One region of the Hippea alviniae EP5-r genome, then DNA from elsewhere that is predicted to be linked to it. Evidence: riboswitches for the same ligand, from Rfam matches in the RefSeq annotation. Region 1 holds a riboswitch; the other holds the start of a gene.
What was found. Region 1 has a riboswitch for molybdenum cofactor ahead of G415_RS0105235 (Rossmann-like domain-containing protein). Riboswitches for the same ligand answer to the same signal wherever they lie in the genome.

Region 1 (8,112 bases):
AATTCGAACTGCAGGTTGAAGGCGGCGAGAAATACGAAGTAATAGTAAAGGAAGTTCAGTGGCATCCGGTTAAAGATGAAGTTGAGCATGTTGACTTTTACAAATTAACTGAAGGAAGGCCTGTTGTTGTTGATGTTCCTGTTAAGGTTGTTGGTGAGTCAAAAGGCGTCAAGATGGGTGGTGATTTGTATCAGCCACGAAAGAAGATTAAGGTTGAAGCACTGCCTGAAGCCATACCAAATGAGATAGTTGTTGATGTTACAGAGCTTCAGATAGGCGATGTCGTTCATGTTTTTGACCTTGATATGCCAGAAGGCGTGAAGGTTAAATCGTCTAAGAACTTCACGGTTGTTGCTATCTTAGGTAAAGCATTAGAAGAGACAACTGAAGAATCCGAAGAAGAGGAAGAAACCGAAGAATAGCCTTTAATGGATTGGCTTGTCGTTGGGCTTGGTAATCCAGGGAGGGAATACGAACTTACCCCACACAATGTTGGGTTTATGGTTTGTGATTCCCTCTCTTCTTTTTTTAAGTTTGATTTTTCCTTAGAAAAAAAGTTCAAAGGGCTCTTAGGGGAGTTTAGAATAAAAGATAACCATATAAGGGTTTTAAAACCATTGACTTATATGAATTTGAGTGGTGAGAGTGTATATCTTGCGCTTAATTTTTTTAAAATTTCCTTAGATAATCTTGTTGTTATCCATGATGATTTGGATTTGCCGCTGGGCAGGATAAGAATAAAAAAGAACTCATCAAGTGGTGGACATAAGGGCGTTCAATCTATCATTGATTTAGTTGGCAGTAAGGATTTTATTAGAGTAAGAATTGGTGTTGGAAGAGAAAAAGATGCTGCAAGGTATGTTCTTTCAAGGTTTTCTGAAGATAAGCTTGAAATGTTGGATAGAGTGATTTTAACATCGACAGATGCGGTAGTAGATGTTATAATTAAAGGATTAAATTACTCTATGAGCAAATATAATGGTTTGAGTATGGAGGTATAAAGTGAAAGAGTATAATGTTGCAGTTGTTGGAGCCACAGGTGCTGTAGGTGAAGAGATGATTTTGACTTTGGAGCAAAGGGATTTTCCTGTTAAAAGTTTAAAGCCATTGGCTTCTGATAGGTCGTTAGGAAAAACTGTAAAATTTAAAGGAGAAGAGATACCCGTTGAAGTGCTTGATAAGGACTCTTTTAAGGGAATAGATATAGCTCTGTTCTCTGCCGGTGGAAGTGTTAGTGGTAAGTTTGCTCCGATTGCAGCAGAGAGTGGCGCAATTGTTGTTGATAACACGAGCTATTTCAGAATGGAGAAGGATGTTCCTTTGGTTGTTCCAGAAGTTAACCCAGAAGATATAGCTCAATACAAAAACAGAGGAATTATAGCCAACCCGAACTGTTCAACAATTCAAATGGTTGTTGCGCTAAAACCAATTCTTGACAATTACGGCATTAAAAGAATTGTTGTTTCAACATATCAGGCGACATCTGGAGCAGGAAGAGCAGCGATGGAAGAGCTTGTTGAACAGACGCGCGCCTGGTTTGAGTTTAGATATGATGAGTGCAAACCAAATAAGATTCCAAAAAAGATAGCATTTAACTGCGTTCCGCACATAGATGTTTTCTTTGACAACGGATACACAAAAGAAGAGATGAAGATGATAAACGAAACAAGAAAGATATTCCATAAACCGGAATTGCCTGTTACGGCAACATGCGTAAGAGTTCCAGTATTTAGGGGACATTCTGAATCTGTAAATGTTGAGACAGAAAAGCCTTTTGATTTAGATGAAGTGAGAAAGTTGCTCGATAGTGCACCTGGTTGTAAAGTTGTGGACAATCCTAAGGAGTTGGAGTATCCTACACCTATAGACGCAGCAGGTAAAGACGAGACATTTATAGGTAGAATCAGAAGGGATGAATCTGTTGAGAACGGTTTGAATTTGTGGGTTGTATCTGATAATCTAAGAAAAGGTGCTGCTTTGAATGCTGTTCAGATTGCTGAGATTTTGATTAAAGAGTATTTATAAGGAGGCGTTATGAACGGTAGTGTTTCAATTAAGAAGATTCTCGCTCCGACGGATTTTTCGGAAGCTTCAGTATATGCTTTAACCTATGCAAAGGCTATAGCTGAGAAGTTTGATGCAAAGTTGTATCTGTATCACTGTATAACGGACATAAACAGCTATGTAGGTTATGTGCCATCTTTTCCTTCCGAAGAAGTGATAAAAGGTTTAAGAGAAGATGCTATAAGACAGATGGAGCATTTGAGAAACAGATATAACCTTAAAAATGTCGAAGATGTGATAGAAATAGGCGATGCTGCAAAAAGGATTGTTGAGTTTGCAAAGCATAACGAGATAGATTTAATCGTAATTGGAGCTCACGGTAAGAGTGGCATAGAGAGATTTATGTTTGGCTCTGTCACAGAGAAGGTGATGAGAACAAGCGATATTCCCGTTTTAGAAGTAAAAGCTCCACACTAATAAAATTAGGGGGGGCTTAAGCCCCCTTCTTTATTTTTTCTCTTCTTCTTTCTTTGACTCTTCAATAATTTTCTCTGCTATCTGTGGTGGCACTTCTTCATAGGTTGAGAACTGATACTTGAAGAAACCACGACCGCCAGTTAAAGACCTTAAAGATGGTGCATACTCTAAAATTTCTGCTTCTGGCACAAGAGCTCTTATGCGTTGATATCCCTTTTTCTCTTCATATGGTTCCATACCCAAAACTCTGCCGCGCCTTGAGTTTAAATCACCTATAACATCGCCCATCGTCTCGTCAGGCACATACACTTCCATCTCAACAATTGGTTCAAGCAAGACGGGTTTGCATTTTACTACACCTTCCTTGAATGCTATTGAACCTGCCATTTGGAATGCCAAATCGCTCGAGTCAACAGGGTGATATTTACCGTCTATTAGTCTGATTTTGATGTCTATCATCGGATAGCCAGCCAATATTCCCTGTTCCATTGCATTTTTGATGCCTTTTTCTACTGATGGTATAAACTGTTTTGGTATTGCACCACCAACGATTAAATCTTCAAACTCGAAACCTTTGCCTCTTGGGAGTGGTTCTATTTCGATTGTGCAGTCGCCAAACTGACCATGACCACCTGTCTGCTTTTTGTATCTTCCGTGAGATGTTGTTTTGCCTTTTATTGTCTCTTTGTATGCAACTTTTGGTTTCTTCAATTCAACTTCAACGCCGTATTTTTTCTTTAGCCTTGATACAACCGTCTCAAGGTGCAATTTACCCATTCCTGTTAGTATAAACTCACCCGTCTCGTTGTTTCTTGTAAATGATAATGTTGGGTCTGACTCTATAATCTTGCTTATTGCTGCACCAATTTTTTCTTCGTCTCCCTTGCTTGAGCCGTAAATTGCTGCAGATATGTATCTTAACGGCATCTCAACAAAGTCGCATTTTACTTTTGAACCCTTGTTTGCAAGTGTATCGCCTGTCTGGGTTATTTTTAGTTTTGCAACAGCGAATATGTCGCCTGTTGTTGCTTCTTCTATTTTGGAGAGAGTTTTACCCTGCATAAGGTTTATCGTGCCAAGTCTCTCTTCTTGGTCTTTTGTCGTGTTGTAATATGTTGTATCTGCCTTAAATGTGCCTGAGCAGACTTTAATCAGACTGATTTTGCCCATCTGTGGGTCGTTGTATGTTTTAAAGACCAAAGCTGCATCTTCATCGAATGCTTCTTCTGGTGCTGGCAAGAGTTCCACTATCTCATCAAGCAGCTGCATTGTTCCGTAACCTTTTAGAGCAGAACCGATAAGCATCGGATATAAAGAGCCTTCTTTTACAGCTTTTTTGAGTGTTTCGTTGATGGTTTTTTTGTCTAACTCTTCACCTTCTAAATACTTCTCCATCAACTCATCATCATAGGTTGAAATCTCTTCAACCAATTCCATATACTTCTCTTCAAGCTGGTCTTCTAAGTCTGACGGTATGTCAATCTCTTTGCCTTCGAAGTCAAATGCCTTCTTAGATAGAATATCGATATATCCTGTGATGCTGTTATCTTTAAAGATTGGCAGATGAAGAAGAAATGCTTTTTCTGAAAGGTTTTCTTTGATTGATTGAAGTGTTTTGTCAAGGTGTATGTCTTCTTTGTCTATGCCGTTTAAGAAGAATAGTGTTGGTTTTTTCTCTCTCTTTATTTCATCAAGCAGTCTTTCGTTCTGAGCATCAGGACCATCTTTTATGTCTATTAACATTACAGTGCTGTCTGCTGCCTTTATGCCGCACAGTGCATCCGCTATGAAATTATGATACCCTGGTGTGTCTATTAGATATATTCTGTGTTTTTTGTGGTCTGTATATCCGACTGCAAGCTGAAGTGAGATTTTTCTTTCGATCTCTTCTGAATCAAAATCCATTACTGTATTGCCTTTGTCTGTTGAGCCTTTTCTTGTTATCTTTTTCGTCTGAAATAGGATATCTTCGCATAGGGTTGTCTTGCCACAACCACCTGAGCCACATATTGCGACGGTTCTCTTTTTGGAGATATCAACAGCCATTTGAGTTTTACCTCCTTGTTTTTATAGACAATCCTTTATCTTATCTTTGTAATTTTCTTCTGTTTTTAATGCTCTGAGTTTTAGGCTTCTCTCTTTATACTCTTCAAGTTTGTTCTCTTTTGATTTTATATGTTCAAGCCATGAGTTGACCCAATCTTTATATTCTGGGTGATTCTGGCTATTGCTTTTCATTATTGAGTCTTGCAGGTTGTATCCGACAATGATGTCAGTAATGTCAAGTGTATCATTGTAATCAACGAAGTATGCTTCTGTGCCTGTTATTGAATAGACACCGGGTGCTATCTCAACGCCCTGAGTGTTTTCGACCTTATAATAACCAACAACGATATGTTGAACATCTTTTTGATAGGGTTTATAAATTGCTCTAAAGAGAATGTATATCTGGTCGTAGAGCTGTTTCTCTAAGATTTTCTCAACTTCTTCGAAGTAAAATACATAGTCCAATTTTCCGTCGGCGTTGAATCCTTCAAGGTAAGGGCCGTTTTCGTATTCACCTTTTCTTAGTGGGTTTAATCCAAGAATGTCTCTCAAAATAAGATTTTGATTGCCAACAACTTCGTTGCACTCTTCCTTTAATCCCGGAAGAGCAAAAAATGGCACGCAGATAGTTAGTGTCTCCATTGGCATATACTCCTTTCTTTGTTTTGGTGGTTTGACATGATAACCTTAATAGATTTTTGAAAAACCATTTCACTTATAAATATAAATTAAATGTGATTTTATATCAAGAAGTTTTAACTCTCTTCAGGAATCCCTACTTCAACACCTTCTCTTCACTTTTATACCAGGGTGGAGAAACTATGCATAGAAATACAAAGTCTCTGTTGCTTTTATTCTCTGCCCATTGGATTACATTTGGTGCTATGTAGATTGCCATGTTTGGCTTTGCTTTAACTGTTTTGTTGCCAATATGCAATATGGCTTCGCCTTTTAGAATGTAATACACTTGAGCGCTTTTTGTGAGTTTATGCGGTTCTGTTTTTGAGTGTGGTTTTAAGGTTATGTAAGAGGTTGAAAAACCAGGGTTTACTCCATCGTTTTTTGGATGTATCACTTCTCTTACCAAGAATCCACCACCATAAACCTTCTGCGGGCATTTAAGGGCATTTTTTACGAGGAATTCAGGTTGTTTCGATTTTCCAAAAGCAGGGACGCTTAGAAATATTGCTGCAATTAAGACTAAAAATTTTTTCATTTTGCACCTCCTTCTTTTTCTTTTTTTGTTTTTAGGATAAAATATTTTTTAAGTCAAGCAGGTTGATAAATTAAAATTAGCCTTGAATTATTGGAAGTATAACAGTATAGTATAGGTATCTCCGAGCCTTTTAGCCTAAGGCAAGAAGCTATGGCTAAAGGCCGATAGGGTATAAGTGGAAACGCTTATGCCTCCCGATTTTTTGGAAAGGAGAGTGCCCTTGAATTTAGAAATCTTGTTAACTATAGAAGGGAGAATCAAAAAATGAGTATTTTGGAAGAAGCTCTTTTTAAATTTAAGGAAATTGTCGAGAATCATGGATTGTTGAATAAGAAAATACAGATTAAAATGAGACCTTTAAAGCCAGAAGAAGCCATAGGTAAACCAGAAAGGGACGATTTTCCTCTTCTTAAAGGTAAAGAAGTGCTTATAGAAGCTGATTTCTTATCTGCTAAAGGACAGGCATTTACCGACGAGCCGAGCGATTTTGAAGGTTATATTGAAGATGTATTAAAGCTTTCACTTTCAACGAACAGAAATAGAGCCGTTGTTGTTGCCACTATTAACGCTGTTTTAAGGCATTTGAATATGACATGGGGAACTATTCACTGCAAGGATGAAGAGCCGTCTCAATGTGCAGCTGAAATGGCAGAGAGATTTTACAGGAGATGGGGTAAAAATACAACTATAGGTATGGTTGGACTTCAGCCTGCCCTTGCGGCTTCCATGATAACTGTTTTCTCAGCTAATAATGTAAAAATAGCCGATTTAGACGAAGATAATATTGGAAAGGATTTTAATGGTGTGAAAATTTTAGACGGCAGGGAATTTTCAAAAAAGGTTGTTGCAGAGAGCTTCGTTGCTTTAATCACAGGCTCAAGTGTAGTAAACGGCACGATTGATGAGTTAATAGGAGTATCTAAAATGGACAACAAAAACAGAATCGTTATATTTTATGGAACGACAATAGCAGGCGTTGCAAGTTTGCTTAATTTAAACAGGCTCTGCTTTAAGTCTCATTAGTGAGTTTACTTTCGAATTTTTCCATATCTTCTTTTGTGCCAACGCAGATTAGGGTTGAGCCTTCTTCTATTACGCAATTTGCTTTCGGGTTAAAAATAGTCTCTTTGTTTTTTGTTATCATGGCAATTATTATGATATTGTAATTGCTTCTTATATCTGTATCTTTAATTTTTTTGCCTGCATAGGGCGAATTTTTGCCTATATAGAACTCACCCATCTCAATGGTTCTATCTGATTGCATTACTATAGAAACGAATTCGGCTGTTCTGGGTGAAATAAGCATTCGGGATATGTCGTATCCGCTTGATTGATATGGTGATATGGTTTTTGCGCCCAATTTTATGAATTTTTTAACTGAATCTTCTGAGTTTGCTCGTGCAACAGCTAAGATGTTTCTGTTCTCATCTTTTGCCGTGATTAGTGTATATAAGTTGTCTGCGTCTGAATCCATTACTAAAGCTATACCCTGAGCCTTGTCAACCCGTGCTTTTTTTAATATCTCTTCTTCTGTTGCGCTGCCTATTATTGTTAGATATCCTTCATTTATTGCTTCATGGGCTTTTTCTGAGTCTTCTTCTATTATTACAAAAGGTTTTTTAAATCTTTCCATTTCCTTTGCTACAACTTTGCCGACCCTTCCATATCCGCAGATTATGAAGTGATTTTCCAACTTTTTTATCTTTTTTTCCATGATTTCCTCCACATTGAGTTTCATGTTTATAATTTTATCCGTAAATGCGCTGGAGACAATACCTGTAAGTAAAGCTATGCCTGAGATACCCATAATCATTAAAAACGATGCAACTATTCTTCCTGTTGGAGTTGTTGGAACAATGTCTCCATATCCGACGGTTGTAAATGTAACTATGCTCCACCAAATTGCGTCGAATAGATTATGAATTTTCGGATTATGACCGCCTTCTGCGACAAATATGATAATTGACGATGCTATGATTAAAAATGTGAAGATTATAAAGACTGTTGATATTTCAAATGCCCTTTCGCTGATGCCTTCCATAACGCCCTGAAAACTTCGGCTAAAACGGGCGCCTTTTATAACCCTTGAGATTATTATGAGAATTCTGTAGGGGTAAGGCAGGCTGGTGTAAGGTATGAGAGCGATTATGTCTGCTATTGTTGATGGAAGAGTGAGATATTTTAGTATGCTTATTGCGTTTTTCTGCTTTCTCTCTTCAACAACCATCAATGTCCTTATGAATAAATCAAATGCAAATACCAAGATTGTGAATATCTCTATGTATCTGTAAAGGGTTGGAGAACCTAAGTATATGGGTATTGCCTTGTCATATCCAACGATAGCAATGAGTGATAAAGCAACAACAAAC
Region 2 (8,112 bases), 820 kb from region 1:
CTTCCCTAAATAGACTGATAGAGATGGAATTTGATGTTATAAAAATAGATAAAACCCTTGTTGATATTATAGGTAATAGAAAAGCTGAAAGGGTTATAGAGTACATTGTTGAACTTGCTCACTCTTTAGGAGCAAAGATACAAGCCGAAGGCGTTGAAACAAAAGAACAGTTCGATTTTTTGAGAAAAATAAATTGCGATTATATTCAAGGTTATTATATAAGCAAGCCATTGGATTTTGACCAATTTTTAAGTTTTATTGGCAGATACAACGCTTCTTGATAAGAAAATTGTGAAATCTTTATCATAATTGAAGCAGTTTATTCTAATGAACTTTCTATAACCATTTTTTAAAGCAATGTTTTTGTATCTAATATCTATCTCATTCGTTGTTTCTGTGTTTTCAGAAGTAAAACTTATGGGAAAAATTAAAAGATTCTCGTATAAATTTGAGAGTTCCTTTATTTTTTCTTCTGTTGCGGGTTTTAGCCACCTGATGGGGCCTAACTTAGATTGAAAAGAGAGAAAAACTTTTGAAGGCAGCCTTTTATCCAAATACCTTGTAAATACTGCTAAATCATGTGCGTATATGTCTTTCTTTGCGTGTTTTTCTGGTATGGAGTGTGCAGATAGAAGAATGACTGTTTTGGTTGGGTTTAGACTTTTTAATTCTTTCTCTATTCTGTTTTTTACCATGTCAAAAAATTCGTTATAGATACAAAATGGTGGTTTGATTTGTTTTGCTTTTTCTAAGATTTTTCCATGAGTTGTGTGTGAGTAGAAATTGTACATTGCTATAACCGTTGAGTTGTCTGTTTTGGCAATTTTTGGTTTTGAATAGACGAATGCCGCTTCTGTTTTTATGTTAGAGAGTTTCTCTAAAAGTTCGGCTTGCTTGTAAGTGATTTTTTTAAGTGGTGATGGTGTTGTCTTTAGAATTTTTAAGGTCTCTTTAAATCGCGCAATTGTAATCATTGTAGCCACAAAAGCCCTTATTGGTTGTGGCAGTGGAAGTATAAACTTGTCGTTAAACATGTTGAACAGAAAAAATGGTATATCTATTGTCTTCTCAATTGCACCCATATTTACAATTGTAATTTTTTTACTTTGATGTTTCATTGTGGACTAAGTCTGTTAAAAACTTTACCTTATCTGGGTCTGTATTTGGCAGAATACCATGAGAAAGGTTAAAGATGTGTGGTATCTCTTCGGTTTCTTTTAAAACCTTCAAAGTTTCGTTTTTTATTGTTTCTCTGTCTGTGAGTAAGACGGCATTGTCTAAGTTTCCCTGAACACACTTGTTTGTTGAGCTGTAAATCTTTTTTAGTGAACTTCTTGAATCTATGCTGAAACAGTTGGCTTCTATCTCTTTTAAAAAATCGTTTATGTGGCATGAGTTTTTTACAAAATATATGAGTGGGGCTTTTATGTTTGAAGCTATCTCTTTTACATAAGGAAAAACAAGGGTTTTGTATAAATTAGCAGGCAATATCCCAGCCCAACTATCGAACAGTTGAACCGCATCGCATCCGCTATTCAGTTGAAAATTTAGATAATCTATGGTTAATCTTGTCGTCTTTTCCATCAATGTTTTGAACTCTTCTGGGTTTGAGAACATGAATACCCTTATGTTTGAAAACTCAGCTCCGCCGAATAGATAACAAAGAAGCGTAAAAGGACTTGCAGCAAAGCCAAGAAGTGGTATATCTGATTGTTCATCTTTTACTATTTTTATCGCATCTTTTAGAAACTCTATGTTGTCCAATCCTTTGTATTCAAAGTTTCTTTGTAGGTCTAATTTTGGTTGCACTCCTTCTGTGTATTCTATTTCTGCACCAACGGACAACAACGGTATGAGTATGTCACTGAAAATGATTAAAGCATCAACGCCCAATTTCAAAGGCATAAGTGTTATTTTGGCTGCAAGTTCGGGCGTTTTGCACATTTCCAAGAATGAATATTTTTTCTTTAGCTCTCTGTATTCCTTCAGATATCTTCCTGCCTGACGCATGAACCAGACAGGCGTGGGTTTTGTTTTTTTGCCTTTAAGTGTTTTAAGAAAGCTATTTTGCTTCATGCCAGTTATCTGCGATTTTTGTATGTGTTTTTAGTGGGATTGAGAAGTTGACCACATTTTCCATTGTCTCTTTTGTTAATTCTGCTATCTCGTCTGCTATTTCTTCTTTTGCTTCTATAAGCAGCTCATCGTGAACCTGAAGAACTATTTTGGCATCCTTATCTTTGAGCTTCTCGTTGAGCTTTACCATTGCTATTTTTATTATGTCTGCTGCCGTTCCTTGAATTGTTGCGTTTACTGCAGCTCTTTTTTCAAACTCTGCCAATCGTTTGTTTGAACTGTTAATATTGAAAAAGTATCGCCTTCTTCCAAAATATGTTTGCACATAACCCTGTTTTATGGTTTTTTCAATTGTATTTTCTATGTATTCTTTAACTTTGCCAAACCTTTCAAAGTATTTCTCTATTATCTGCTTTGCTTTGTCTTTTGGTATGTTTAGTGTCTTTGCAAGTGATACATATCCCATGCCGTATAAAATCCCGAAGTTTATCGTTTTTGCCATTCGCCTTAGATTGTGGTCAACCATGCTTTTATGGACTCCGAATAGTTTAACAGCAGTCTGGGTGTGTATGTCTTCGTCGTTTTTGAATACTTCAATGAGTGTCTCATCTTTTGATAGCTCTGCCAAAACCCTTAGTTCAATTTGAGAGTAATCTGAACAGATAAGCTTGTATCCCTTTTCTGCTATGACGGATTTTCTTATGCCTAAATGCAACTCATCATCGCCTGCGGGCAGGTTTTGAAGGTTTGGATTTGAAGATGAGAGTCTGCCTGTTGATGTAAGTGTTTGATTAAATGTTGTGTGGATTCTGTTGTTTTTATCAACCTTTTCCAAAAATGGTATTATGTATGTTGAAATCACCTTGGCTATTGCCCTGTATGTGATGATTAATCCTGCTATCTCGTATTTTTCACTTAGCACCTGAAGACTTTCTGAATCGGTTGAATACCCTGTTTTTGTTTTTTTAATGGGTTTTATCTTGAGCTTTTCAAATAGTATTCGTTGAAGTTCCTTTGTTGAGTTTATGTTGAATATCTCACCTGCAAGTGCATAGATTGAATTCTCTATTCTGCTCAGTTTGTCTTCCAATTCGTTTTTGAACGATATTAAGTAATCGACATCTATCTTTATGCCTGTTTTTTCCATTTCAAAAAGCACAATCGATAATGGTGTTTCCACTTCTTTTAGCAAAAACTCAAGATTGTTTTCTTTTATGTAGTTTTTTAAAGGTTCGTAAACTTTCGCAAGTTTGTCGTGGAAGTTATTGGCTTTTGCAACTTTTAGGTAAATTTCATCATCTATTTGTTCAAAGCATGAGTCTGGTGAGCCCTTCGAGTCTGGATTTACAAGATAACAGGCAAGCTTTATATCAAATGGAAGAATGTTAAAATTTACGCCTAAGGATGCAAGTTGCTTTATGTCGTATGCTATTGTGTTTTTGTCTATCTCAAATACAGACGGTTCAACCCTTTTTAGTGTTCCATTCTCAAACAGCAAGACTGAACCGCTTTGGGAAAACAGAATTGGTTTTTCTTGTTTTGTTGGTTTTTCTGGTTTTGTTTGTTCTTCTGGAAGTTGATTTATCAGTGATTTAAAGCCGAATTTTAAAAAAATCTCCTTTACTTTTGATATGTCTGCATCCTTTTTCTCTATCTGATTTAGACTTACATCTATGGGTGCATCCCTTTTTACAACCGTTAGCTCTTTGTATGCAGGAAGATTATTAAGCTCTTTCTCTATGGCATTTTTCACTTTTGGCTTTAGATTGTCTAAATTATTTAAGATGCCGTCCAAGTTCTTGTAATCTTTGAGAAGCAGGCTTGCCGTTTTTGGGCCTATGGATTTAACGCCTGGTATATTATCTATGCTATCACCGACTAAAGCCAAAAAGTCTGCAACCTGTTCTGGATATACGCCCAATTTTTCAAAAACCTTTTCTCTATCATAAAGAACCTTTTTAACAGGGTCGTAAAGTTTTATGTCATTATCAACCAACTGAAATAGGTCTTTATCAGTTGCAACGACAATTACTTCAAAGTCATGCTTGAGTTTATCGGCAAATGTTGCTATCAAGTCGTCTGCTTCAAATCCATCGAGTTCAATAATGGGAATGCCAAAGGCTTTTATTAACTCTTTTGTGGGTTCTATCTGGACAGACAACTCATCTGGCATTTTCGGCCTGTTCTTTTTGTAGGTTTCTAATATATCTTCTCTGAATGTTTTTGCTTTTGTGTCAAAGAATATGGCTATGTATTTAGGTTTTGCGTTCTCAAACTCTAAAAGTAGCTTGGCAAAGCCAAAGATAGCCGAAGTGGGTTGACCTTTATAAGACAAACCCTTGATTGCAAAAAAGAACCTGTATAAAAACGAGCTGCCATCGATAAGATAAACTTTATCTTTCATCTTAAAAAATTTACACTAAAGGGTAAGTTTAGTCAACGAAGAGTTACTGTATGAAATTTGATTGGGGATTAAAATGAGGGGGAATAAGACAAAAGGTTTAGTTGAAATGTTTTTTGCTACTTTTATATGGGGTTCAATCCCGCTTTTTTCCATATGGACCAATCTTCCTTCGCCTGTGTTTGTGTTTTTCAGAGTTTTATTTGCTTTTCCTTTTATTTTTTTCTATTCTTTAAGAAAGCTTGGCAAAAAAGAATTAATTAGAATTAAACCCGCTTTTCCCTTAGTAATATCGGGGATAGTTCTTTCTCTTAACTGGATTTTTTTCTTCTGGGCTATAAATCTTACAGATATAACAACAGCTGTTGTGCTTTACTATTTTGGTCCTGTTTTCAGTATTATTCTGGCTGTTGTTTTTCTTAAAGAGCCTTTGACAAAAACCCTTATTCTGGCTACATTGTTTGCATTTTTCGGTGCTTTTCTAACCTTTTTACCATCTTTTAGCTACTCGTCGGCTTCGTTTTTTGGTTCGTTGATTGCTCTTGTCTCTGGTTTTTTATATGGACTTTTGGGATTTATTTCTAAAATTACGACAGCTAAACATTCTTCGTTAAAAATTACGGTTTATCAAATTTTTATCTCGCTTTTCTTTACTATGCCTTTTGTATTCTTCTTTAAGTTTGGATTGAATTTGACGGTTCTGTTTTTGCTCGTTATAACTGGCGTTGTTCATACAGCTTTGGCTCTATTTTTGTGGTATGATTCGCTTAATTATATCAAAGTCTCGACGAGTGCCGTATTTTCTTATCTTGATCCTTTCTTTGCTATAGTTTTAGGTTTTCTAATTCTTCATCAAAAACCGTCCTTGATTCAACTTATAGGTGGGATTTTGATAGCTATTTCAGGTGTTGTTGTGTCTATGGAAGAGGGAAAGTGATTTTAAAAACTTTACAATTCTCAGGAAAAATTGTAATAAATTTTAAAATTAAGTCTCCGAGCCTTTTAGCCTAAGGCAAAAAGCTATGGCTGAAGGCCGATAGGGTATAAGTGGAAACGCTTATGCCTCCCGTGATTGGAAAGGAGATAGTTATGACCGCTCTTATCTTTTAGGCAATCTTAACCATATAATATTTATGGATTAATTAAAATTAAGGAGGTGCTATCGTGCGCAAGTTATTCTTTGGGGTTTTTGTGTTTCTATTTGTTTTTAGTTTTGAGGGTTTTTCCTGCACGCTTTACTGGTTTACTGGTGCCGGCATCAAAAAGCCTGCTGAAAGGATTGCAAAAATGTTTGAAAAAACTCATCACTGCAAGGTTGCTATTATAACTGGCGGTTCTGGTCAAGTATTAAACGAGATGCTTCAAACTAAAAAGGGAGCTATATATACTCTTGTTGATGCACTGTTTCTAAAAAAAGCTATAAAACATAAAATCGTTTTAAAATATGATAAAATCCTTAAACTCACACCTATTTTTCTTATATCTAAAAGTGCAGAAAGTAAAATAAGGACGATTAATGACCTTGCCAAAGCAGGTGTTAGAATAGCAGGCGGTGATACAAGGGCTATGTGTCTTGGCGAGACATTCAGAGAAATAATGAATAAGCTTCCAAAAGAGTTGAGGGAAAAAATTGAGAAAAATATAGTTGTTAGATGCTTGAATGTCTTTCAAATAGTAGGGTATGTGAAAAGCGGCGTTGTTGATGCTGGTATTGTTCTTGATAAGGCTCTTGTAAGAGACACGAATCTCAAGTGGATAGATATACCGGAAAAGTGCAATGTTCATAGGTATGGTTATGTTGCTTTAATAAGGTATTCAAACTCAGAAAAAGCCAAAGAGTTGTATAATTTTATACTTAAGCATCTTAATGTTTATAGAGAGTATGGATTTGAACTTATAAAGCCCCGCTGAGGGGCTTTTTGTTTGATATATTAAACCATCTGGAGTATTATTTAGACATGAGAGTATTTTTGATTGATGTAGATAATACCGTTTATCCACAGGAAGCGGGTGTTTTTGACCTTGTTGATAAGAGAATAAACGAATATATGATTAAGTTCTTAGGAATGGACCCACAAGAAGTGCCCAGAAAAAGAATAGAATACTGGCACACATACGGCACTACGATGGCGGGACTTATGAAACATTATCACATAGACCCACACCACTTTCTCGAATTCACGCATGATGTTAATCTGAACGGGCTTGTAAAACCCAATCCAAAGTTGAGAGAGAAGTTAAAAGAGATAGATGCCGTTAAGATTGCATTTACAAATGCACCACTAAAACATGCCCAGAAGGTTTTGGAGCTTGTCGGAATAATAGACCTGTTTGTTGATATATTTGACATAATTAGCTCTGATTTTATAGGAAAGCCGCACAAATATCCGTATCAAAAGATAGTTGAGCTAACAAAAGCTAAGAAGTATCTAATGGCAGACGATGTCGAAAAAAATATAAAAACAGCAAATCAGCTTGGCATGTTTACTATTCATATCTCAAAAGATGGTGGAATCGGGCATCTGAATATAGATAAGCTTGAAAATGTGCCGATAGAGATTGTTAACTCTTTATAAGAAGCAGAAGCTCTCTTACTATGCTTGCAGCAACGATAGATGATACACCGCTTGGGTCGTAATGTGGTGATAACTCAACCACATCTGCACCGATTAGTCTTTTGTCTTTAAGTTTGAGAAGGAAGTTTAAAAGCTCTTTGTATGTGATACCACCTGGCTCTGGCGTTCCAGTTCCTGGAAAAACAGAAGGGTCAAGCACATCAAGGTCCACCGTTAAATAGATGGGTTTATCTTTTATCTCGTCCAAAAACTCTTTAGCTTTTGACAAATCAAGCATGCACATATTTTTATCTCTTAAAGGCAGGAGTTTATCTTCCCTTACCATACTTCTTATACCGAGCTGATATAGATTTTCAAAGCCTACAACTTCGGCTGTTCTTCTCATAACCGTCGCATGAGAGAATTTTTCTGCCCTGTATGAGTCTATAAGGTCGCTATGTGCATCAAGCTGAATAACGACCAAATCCTTGAACTTCCTTTTGTGAGCTTTTATTATTGGATAGCTTATCAAGTGTTCACCACCTAAAGCTAAAACCCTTCTGCCCTTTGTAATTATCTTGTGGATAAAGCTCTCTATTATTTCAAGGTTTAGATTAACATCAGAATATGAGAGCGGAATATCGCCAATGTCATAAAACCTTATATCTCTCAAATCCTTGTCTTGATAAGGACTGTATGATTCTATGCCGTATGATGCTTCCCTTATGGATGCTGGAGCAAAGCGAGAACCAGGTCTAAAGGTGGATGTACCGTCATAAGGCACACCCACCAGAACAATACGTGATTTCTTTAAATTGGGATTACTGCAGTAATAATTCATTTATTTTCCCACCAGAGAACAACACAGGCAAAAACGGCTCCGTGTTCTTCAACTATGTGGTCAACGGCGATACTTTCAATTCTTTCTATCTCATACCCCCTGTATTTCATGCCCCACTCTGCCATCTTTCTTACTTGTTCTTCTGCCTGCTCTTTTGTTATGTCGTAATCTTCAAATTCCATTATCAAACCATTCTTGGTGGGGTCTTTTGGTATGCCTATTGCAACTGCTGCTGCAAT

Region 2: it holds a riboswitch for molybdenum cofactor, as region 1 does, so the genes downstream of both, G415_RS0101030 (substrate-binding domain-containing protein) here and G415_RS0105235 (Rossmann-like domain-containing protein) in region 1, are expected to answer to the same signal.

The regions. Positions count from the first base shown of each region.
Region 1 is NZ_ATUV01000001.1:1,008,589-1,016,700, reverse strand. Features, by position in the region: gene G415_RS0105270 (50S ribosomal protein L25) at 1-422, shown strand, start outside; gene pth (aminoacyl-tRNA hydrolase) at 429-1,001, shown strand; gene G415_RS0105260 (aspartate-semialdehyde dehydrogenase) at 1,003-2,025, shown strand; gene G415_RS0105255 (universal stress protein) at 2,035-2,481, shown strand; gene fusA (elongation factor G) at 2,512-4,527, opposite strand; gene G415_RS0105245 (hypothetical protein) at 4,549-5,169, opposite strand; gene G415_RS09950 (cupin domain-containing protein) at 5,303-5,743, opposite strand; molybdenum cofactor riboswitch at 5,851-5,972, shown strand; gene G415_RS0105235 (Rossmann-like domain-containing protein) at 6,008-6,766, shown strand; gene G415_RS0105230 (potassium channel protein) at 6,753-8,112, opposite strand, start outside.
Region 2 is NZ_ATUV01000001.1:188,583-196,694, forward strand. Features, by position in the region: gene G415_RS0101005 (EAL domain-containing protein) at 1-281, shown strand, start outside; gene hemH (ferrochelatase) at 249-1,118, opposite strand; gene hemE (uroporphyrinogen decarboxylase) at 1,102-2,076, opposite strand; gene G415_RS0101020 (DNA polymerase) at 2,063-4,480, opposite strand; gene G415_RS0101025 (EamA family transporter) at 4,554-5,414, shown strand; molybdenum cofactor riboswitch at 5,457-5,576, shown strand; gene G415_RS0101030 (substrate-binding domain-containing protein) at 5,642-6,388, shown strand; gene G415_RS09345 (pyrimidine 5'-nucleotidase) at 6,436-7,053, shown strand; gene speB (agmatinase) at 7,040-7,873, opposite strand; gene G415_RS0101045 (pyruvoyl-dependent arginine decarboxylase) at 7,870-8,112, opposite strand, start outside.